Regions from separate parts of the Ureibacillus suwonensis genome, predicted to be linked through region 1. Evidence: predicted binding sites of a transcription regulator. Region 1 holds the regulator's gene; the other holds the start of a gene.
The links. Region 1 encodes LexA, which represses DNA repair genes until DNA is damaged. Its sites were predicted from a motif close to CGAACATATGTTCG; they were not measured.
Positions count from the first base shown of each region.

Region 2: a site for LexA is predicted at 1,668-1,681, ahead of ACFPOH_RS00810 (DNA polymerase IV). Genes of this name have one in related genera too.

Region 1 covers NZ_JBHSNQ010000048.1:121,492-125,628, reverse strand. Annotated here, with positions in the region: gene ACFPOH_RS05020 (gamma-glutamyl-gamma-aminobutyrate hydrolase family protein) at 1,147-1,896, shown strand; gene lexA (transcriptional repressor LexA) at 1,947-2,564, opposite strand; gene yneA (cell division suppressor protein YneA) at 2,733-3,065, shown strand; gene ACFPOH_RS05005 (YneB family resolvase-like protein) at 3,065-3,721, shown strand; gene ACFPOH_RS05000 (DUF896 domain-containing protein) at 3,786-4,016, shown strand.
Region 2 covers NZ_JBHSNQ010000009.1:103,280-107,416, forward strand. Annotated here, with positions in the region: gene ACFPOH_RS00795 (FAD-dependent monooxygenase) at 1-394, shown strand, start outside; gene ACFPOH_RS00800 (5' nucleotidase, NT5C type) at 413-967, shown strand; gene ACFPOH_RS00805 (biotin transporter BioY) at 1,064-1,612, opposite strand; gene ACFPOH_RS00810 (DNA polymerase IV) at 1,806-3,041, shown strand; gene rnz (ribonuclease Z) at 3,057-4,007, shown strand; gene ACFPOH_RS00820 (acyl-phosphate glycerol 3-phosphate acyltransferase) at 4,100-4,137, shown strand, end outside.

The DNA of each region.
Region 1 (4,137 bases):
TGTTGACATTATAAGCGTAAAAATGGTAAAAACAATAAAGAAAGCGTAATATTGTAACAGAAAATTCATATGGTTTGATGAGCTAACCAAAGATGATAAAGTAATGTTTCTCTATGAATAGTCATAAAGAATTATGTTGTTGGGAGATTTTTCAAAAATAATAGTAGCTGGTACAAGCCCCAACCTCTCCGATAGGGACTTTATACCAGCAAACTGATTGGATTGTGTAATTGGAACACTGATTTTAAGGGTAACTGCCCTTTCTCTGTTCTTTGATCCTTTTAAAGGATGTTATGTATAAAAGGGAACTTGTTATAAATTGGAAAGAGAGACAGTATTCAACTTACGGCCTTTGTCAATCAGAAAAGGCTCTTCAAACATGGTTCATAAAAAATTCAAAAATATGATGATGAAGGATTTACTATGCAAGATGAATTTTGTCGACATCATTTGCATGTTGACCTGAAAAGAAAATTAGCCGGCATAAGTTCATCCCATATCTTACTTATGCCAGCTAAAAGCTTAAGCTGGGTATTCCAAATTGAAATAAAGAACAGCTTGTCCAGAAAGCTTATAAAGAAACTTTCTGTTTGTCAGGATTAAAGAAGACCGCCTAAAAGGCTGTTAAGTAAACCAAGTACTAATTGTAATAAGTTTCCTACTAATTCCATGACTACACCTCCCAGCATTATGTATAGCCTGTCTTACTTTTGTCGAAGAATGATCTTCGAATCGGAGTAGTACAGACATCTTACATAATGAATATAAAATTTCTCAATATTACCGTCAATGGTATAAAATTACTTAATAGTATTTATGGATAAATAGTAACTTTTTCTAAAAATCCAAAAGGCCGCACGACCTATTATTTTTGATGAACTGGTTATATTATAATAAAAAACTATTAATTAACAGAATTATTAGTGATTGAAAAAGAAATATCTTTAAATATTGCTATAGTGAAAATAATAATTTATGGAATTGGAAGATGCTCTTTTCCCATTGTAAGCAGAAAGCTCTATTCCGGTCCGAATCTCTATTAGTAAAAATGAATCTTTTTTCTGTCAAACCTTTGTCACTATGAAGCAAAAGATGTCGAAAACAATCGGAATATGCAGCATTTAAAGTAAGAAATGTTCAAACTCTTTGCCTTTGGTCAGGAATATTTTAGCCATAAAGGAGGAAACCTGCATAAAACCGATAATTGGCATCACGTTGGATTGGGATGATGGGATATATAAGGTTAATGAGGCGTACGTGAAAGCGGTGGTGGATGCGGGAGGAGTCCCAGTCTGCCTGCCATATGCCGAAGAATCGGCTGGCGACCGGATGATTTGTACAATTGATGGGTTATTGCTTACCGGCGGAGGGGATATCAATCCAATTTTCTTTGGAGAAGAACCGCTTCCAAAGTTGGGAAGGGTCTTCACGAAACGGGATGAACGGGAAATCCAATGGACAAAACTGGCGATCCAACACCATATTCCGATTCTTGCCATTTGCCGTGGTTTGCAAGTATTGAATGTGGCGCTTGGGGGAACCATTTACCAGGATATTTATGATCAATTGGAAGGAAAGGTTCTCCTTCATTCCCAAACCTCTCCCCGCTTTGAAACGTCCCATTTTGTACAGCTTCAAAAACAAAGCCGATTGAGCCGAATTGTTCAATCGGACAAAATCTCAGTAAATTCCTTCCATCATCAGGCGATTAAGGATGTTGCGGCAGATCTCAGGGTTGTCGGAGTATCAAGCGATGGCATAGTGGAAGCGGTGGAACATCAAACGGCTCCGTTCTGTCTGGGCGTTCAATGGCATCCGGAACAATTGGCCATTTGCGGCGAAGAGGTTTCAAAGAAGTTATTTGAAGCATTTGTTCATGCCTGTAGAAAAAAATAAAATAAAAAAACTCGCATTCCAATTAAGAGATTGCGAGTTTTTTTATTTCATTAATGAAATCTTCGGTACAAACCAACAACGATTCCCAAGATGGTCACTTTATCCACAATAATCGGATCCATCGCCGAGTTTTCCGGTTGAAGGCGGAAGTGGTCTTTTTCCTTATAAAAACGTTTCACGGTCGCTTCATTTTCTTCGGTCATGGCAACTACAATATCCCCATTATTCGCAGTGGATGTTTTCTTTACAATGACATAATCCCCGTCCAAAATCCCTGCTTCAATCATCGAATCCCCCATCACTTCCAACATGAATAATTGATCGTTGCTTGTTCCGTATGCGTCAGGTAAAGGAAAGTATTCCTCGATGTTCTCGATCGCTGTAATTGGGCTTCCGGCAGTCACCCGGCCAACCAATGGCACATGAATTACTGATTGTTTTTGCGGTTCTTCTTCACCATCCAATATTTCAATCGCCCGAGGTTTTGTCGGGTCTCTTCGGATATATCCTTTTTGTTCCAGGCGCGTAAGGTGACCATGTACTGTTGAGCTGGAGGCAAGCCCAACCGCCTCACCTATTTCCCGAACGGATGGAGGATATCCTTTTGCCCGAACTTCCTTCTTTATAAATTCCAAAATATCTCTTTGCCTTTTTGACAGCTTTTCCATCGTGGTCACCTCTAATGTGAATAGTTTTACATATTTTACATATAGTATAGCAATGAATCTCGGAGAATGCAAACACAAGTTCGAAAAACACTCTTGACAAAAACGTACGTTCGTATTAAAGTAAGAACAGATATTCGGAACAAACATTCGTAAAAGGGGAAGAAAATTATGGCTTGGTTAAAAAGAAATCATTACTTAAAAGTGCTGATTATTGTTTCTTTAATCATAATTGCTTATATTTTTATTACAGATGAAGGGGAATTGACTTTCGAACAAATTACAATCAAAGAAGGCGATACCCTTTGGACATTGGCGGATCGCTATAAAGGAAATTTGACGAAAGAGGATTGGATTCGGATGGTGGCGGTTGAAAACAATCTTGACGGAGAACATATCATTGCCGGAGAAACGTTGATGATCCCGGTTCCGAAAGATGCGATCTATATTGCCATTAATGAAGAGGATGAAATTCAATCAGTAAAGGTAGCGAGCAAACGATAATGGGAAATAACAAGGCGGTTATTTATGCAAGAGTAAGTACGGAAAAAGCTGAACAGGAAACTTCCCTGGAACGGCAAAAGGAAGAGCTTTCACGATATGCCCGAAGTTTGGGCTTTCGTGTGGATAATATATTTGAAGATTGCCACAGCGGTTATGATGTTGATCGTGATGGACTGCTTGAAATGCTGGATTATATTTCGGAAAATGAAATTTCTGCTGTCTTCGTACAGGATGAAACCCGATTAGGCCGTGGACATGCCCGGGTAGCGGTACTGCATTTGCTTAAAAAAAGCGAGACGGATGTATATTCCCTTAATGATGCCGGTCCATTGAAATTGAACGAAATGGACGAAATGCTGTTGAAAATATTAGCGATTGTAGAGGAGTATCAACGGAAAATACATAATGCAAAAATTCAGCGGGGAATGCGCCGGGCCGTTGAAAACGGATATCGTCCCGAACGGAATTTCAAAAATAAACATAATCGTGAGGGAAGGGGCCGGATTGAAGTTCCTGTTGAAGAAATTGTCAAGCTGCGGGAAAAGGGGTTGACATTTCAAGAAATTGCATCCACTTTAAGAGGATTGGGATATGATGTGAGCAAAGCAACCGTTCACCGCAGATATATGGAATATAAAGAAAGACTTGAAGGCTAATCTGCTTGCACTTCGGGTCTTTTTTTCATATTCTTTTTGTATTGAAAGGGAAAGGTGTGATTGAATGTTACCAAAAGAAAAGATCGACCGTATCAATGAATTAACAAGAAAAGCAAGAGAGGGCAAATTGACGGAAGAGGAAGCAAAAGAGCGAACATTGCTTCGGAAGGAATATTTGGAGTCTTTCCGGGAATCTTTCAGAAAGACCATCGAAAACGTGCAAATTTTTGATATTGAAGGAAATGATGTTACACCGGAAAAAATAAAACAACTTCGCCGCAACCGATTAAATTGACGAAGTCCTGGTGATGTCAAATAAATGTAAGCTAACACACAATATTCCTAAAAAATAGATTGTTTTCTATGGAAATGTTGTCTAAACTGAATACGGAACTATTTTTAGCACGAGAAAGGAT
Region 2 (4,137 bases), on a different contig from region 1:
ATTTCCGAAAATTCGCAAACAGCCCTTAGAGGAGTTTTTGCTCAAATTCATTCAGGCGTTTCCGGAATTGGAAGAAACGGTTCGAAAACATATTACGTCCTGGGAAGATTTTGTTTTGCTCGATGTACATAGCAATTTTACGGAAGTTTGGAAAAAGGACAATGTACTGTTGATTGGGGATGCATGCCACACCATGACGCCGACCGGGGCCTTTGGGTTGAACAGTGCATTGGTGGATGCGGATCGGTTGGCGGAATGCATTGAACCGGGCAATATCAATGAATCAAAGTTAATACAATGTGAAAAGCAAAGAAAAGAGGAAGTAAAAAAACTGCTCGATTTACAAATCGAAAAGGAAAAAAACTTCGCAAATCAATTTATTATCATAGAATAGACAGAAAGTGGGTTTATGGTGAATATCGGATTTGATATTGATGATACGTTAATCAATCTGAGGGAACACGCTTTCCATATATATAATACAAAATTGGGAAAACAGGTGGATATCGCCCTTTTTCATCAGTTAAAAAGGGTTGAAATCCATGAACTTTTTGGGTTGAACGATGAACAGGGGCATCATTTGTGGAATTCCTTGGTGGAAGAAATTTATTTTTCCGATTGCCCTGCTTTCGAGGGGGCGATTGAATTTGTCAACCGGCTCGAAAGGGAAGGGCATGCCATTTTTTATATCACATCGAGACCGAAACAGTATTGTCAAAAAACGAGAAATTGGTTGAAAGAAAAAGGCTTTCCGGTCGTTGATCGACAATTTTATTGCGGAATGAAAGATCATGAGAAAGTGGAAATCATTAAGAAATTGGAATTGGATGTTTATTTTGATGATAAGCCCGCCGTTCTTGAAACGTTAAAAAGTTCGAACATTCATGTGTATGTGAAAAATCAATCCTATAATGAGCAAGTGCTTTTCCCGAGGGTTTATGAATGGAACAATTTCCAATTATTTTAAGGATGTACGAAAAAACCGAATGGCCGAAATAAATGGCCATTCGGTTTTCGTATGGATAGAAGGGGTATCTATTCATAAGCTTAATAAATAAGCAAATTAAACGTATTTTAATAAATTTGCGCTCAATAATCGTTGTCTTACAAGAATTCCTGCCCAAGCGGCGATGACACCTTTGATGATTTCCAATAGGATGAACGGTGCCGCACCGGCCATGAATGCCGCAAGAAATGACATGTCTGCGACCACTTTGAGCCAAAGGGTGCCAAAGGCCAGTGTCAGCATCATTCCTGCCACATTGGCGATCAATCCATGAAGATAAGTATAACCGAATTTATTTAAATACCAGCCCATGAATAATGCGGTAGGAATAAAGCCGATAATATAGCCGCCAGTTGGCCCGACAATAATGGAAAGTCCGCCAGACATTCCTGTAAATACCGGTAAACCGATCGCTCCAAGCAAACAATAAACAAGCACGCTTAAAGTGCCGTATTTTAAACCTAAAATAGTAACAATAAGTCCGATGGCGAGTGTTTGTCCGGTAATCGGAATGAGCGGAAGCGGGATTGTTATTTGAGCTAAAACGGAAATAATCGCTGCTCCAAATGCAATCAATACAAGTCCATATGTTTTTGAAGACGTCACAATTCTTATCCCCCTTTGTTAACCTTTCTCTATATTTGGTTTACAAAAAGGATATCGAACATTTTTTTAAAAGTCAATATGATGTTGATAGTAAATTTGAATCATCATGGGTTTTTTACAGGGCGAATCGAAAAAGGTGGTTTTTTTCGGTTTATGATAAAATAATGTGTAAAGAAACCGGGGAGGAAAAGAGATGGCAAGGGTCATTTTTCATGTCGACATGAACAGTTTCTATGCTTCTGTGGAACAGGCCTATCATCCCGAATTGAAAGGGAAGCCGATCGCGATTGCCGGAAATCCGAAAGAACGCCGCGGCATCATCGTCACAAGTTCCTATGAAGCAAGGGCAAAAGGCGTTTATACGACGATGATTGTTCAAGAAGCATTGAAAAAATGTCCGGAATTGATCCTCCTTCCTCCCGATTTTCAAAAGTACCGTGAAGCCTCAAAAGCGATGTTTACCATTTTGAGAAGCTATACCAAACTGGTTGAACCGGTATCCATAGACGAAGGTTATATGGATGTGACCGAAGTGGCCAAAGAGCGCCATCCTTTGGAACTTGCAAAAGAGATACAGCTTAGAATCTACAATGAATTGGATTTGCCATGTTCCATCGGCATTGCCCCCAACAAATTTTTGGCAAAAACGGCCTCTGACATGAAAAAACCGATGGGCATCACTGTGCTCAGAAAGAGGGAAGTGCCGGAAAAACTGTGGCCACTCCCGGTGATAAAAATGCATGGAGTCGGAGAGAGCACCGCTAAAAAACTGGAATCTTTAGGTATTTATACCATCGGCGATTTGGCCAATGCCCATGAAGGACTATTAAAAGAAGCCTTTGGAAAAATCGGGGTCCGGCTAAAAAGGAGAGCCAACGGAATTGATTCAAGGGAAGTGGATCCGGAATCCATTTACGAAACGAAAAGCGTCGGAAATTCCACCACCCTTCCCTATGACATAACAGAAATGAAGGACATTGAAAGCACGTTTTTAAAACTATCCGGAAAAGTGGCGGAAAGGCTGGAGGCTAAAAATTTATGCGGTTCCACCATCACGATCCAAATCCGGGATTGCCATTGGAATAACCATACGAAAAGCAAAACGGTGCAAAATCCGATTTATTTGAAAAAGGATCTTTATCATGAGGCCATGGAATTATTTTCTAAGGCATGGGATGGTACGCCGATTCGGCTTTTGGGTGTCACCGTTTCCAATGTGATGGATAAAAAACATCTGGCCGAACAACTTACGATTTTCAATTATGAGCAATTCGCAAAAGAAGAACCGATTTATGAAATCATTTATGAAATGGAAAAGAAGTTTGGTAAAGGAATCATTCAAAAAGGAATCGATGTAAAGAAAAAGAGCTATGCATCAAAAACAAGTTTTAGTAAAGACTTCCTGGAAGATTTAAAAGAAGAATTGTAAGAATGGAGATTCAACATGGAACTGGAATTTTTAGGCACAGGAGCAGGAATGCCTTCAAAAGAACGAAATACAAGTTCCCTTGCAATGAAATTGTATGAGGAAAGGGGAACGATTTGGCTATTCGACTGTGGGGAGGCGGCCCAGCATCAAATTTTGCATACCGCCATCAAACCGAGAAAAATAGAAAAAGTGTTTATCACCCATTTACATGGTGACCATATTTTCGGCCTCCCTGGACTGCTCAGCTCCCGTTCTTTTTTGGGCGGAGAGGAGCAAACGCCACTGACCCTTTACGGTCCTTCCGGATTAAAGGAATGGGTTCAATTCACATTGGAACTGACAAAAACCCATTTAAACTATCCGATCCAATATGTAGATGTAAAAGAAGGGGTCATCTTTGAAGACGATCAATTCATTGTCACCGCAAAAGAGCTGGAACATGTGATTCCTTGCTACGGTTACCGGATTGAACAAAAGCCCCTTCCCGGCGAATTGTATATCGAAAAGGCAATGAAACTGGGGGTTCCGAAAGGGCCATTACTGGGAAAACTGAAAAATGGGGAAGATGTGGAGCTTGATGATGGAACGATAGTTTATAGCAAAGAGGTGACGGGCCCCCCAAAAAAAGGATTTGTCATAACCGTATTGGGAGATACCCGATATTGCAAGCAATCCATTGAATTGAGCCAAAATGCCGATATTGTCATTCATGAAGCAACATTCGACCATGCAACATCCCATCTTGCAAAAGATTACGGACACTCAACGAATGTGGAAGCCGCAAAGGTGGCAAAAGAAGCCAATGCCAAACATTTGATCCTCAACCATATCAGTGCACGGTTTTTGCCCCATGAAACCGGCAAGCTGATCAAAGAAGCAAAAACTATTTTCCCCAACATTTTTGTGGCCAATGATTTTTCTGCGTTCCAGTGGAAAAATGGAAAGTTGAATGAACTTCATCCATAAATAGCCTATTATATAGGAAAGGATACAGAAAACAGAAAATAATGGAATATCCGATTGATTTTATTGTATGATAGGGGTGGGGAGGGGAAAATATGAATCAACCGAAATTGAATCCTGGATTATTGCGATT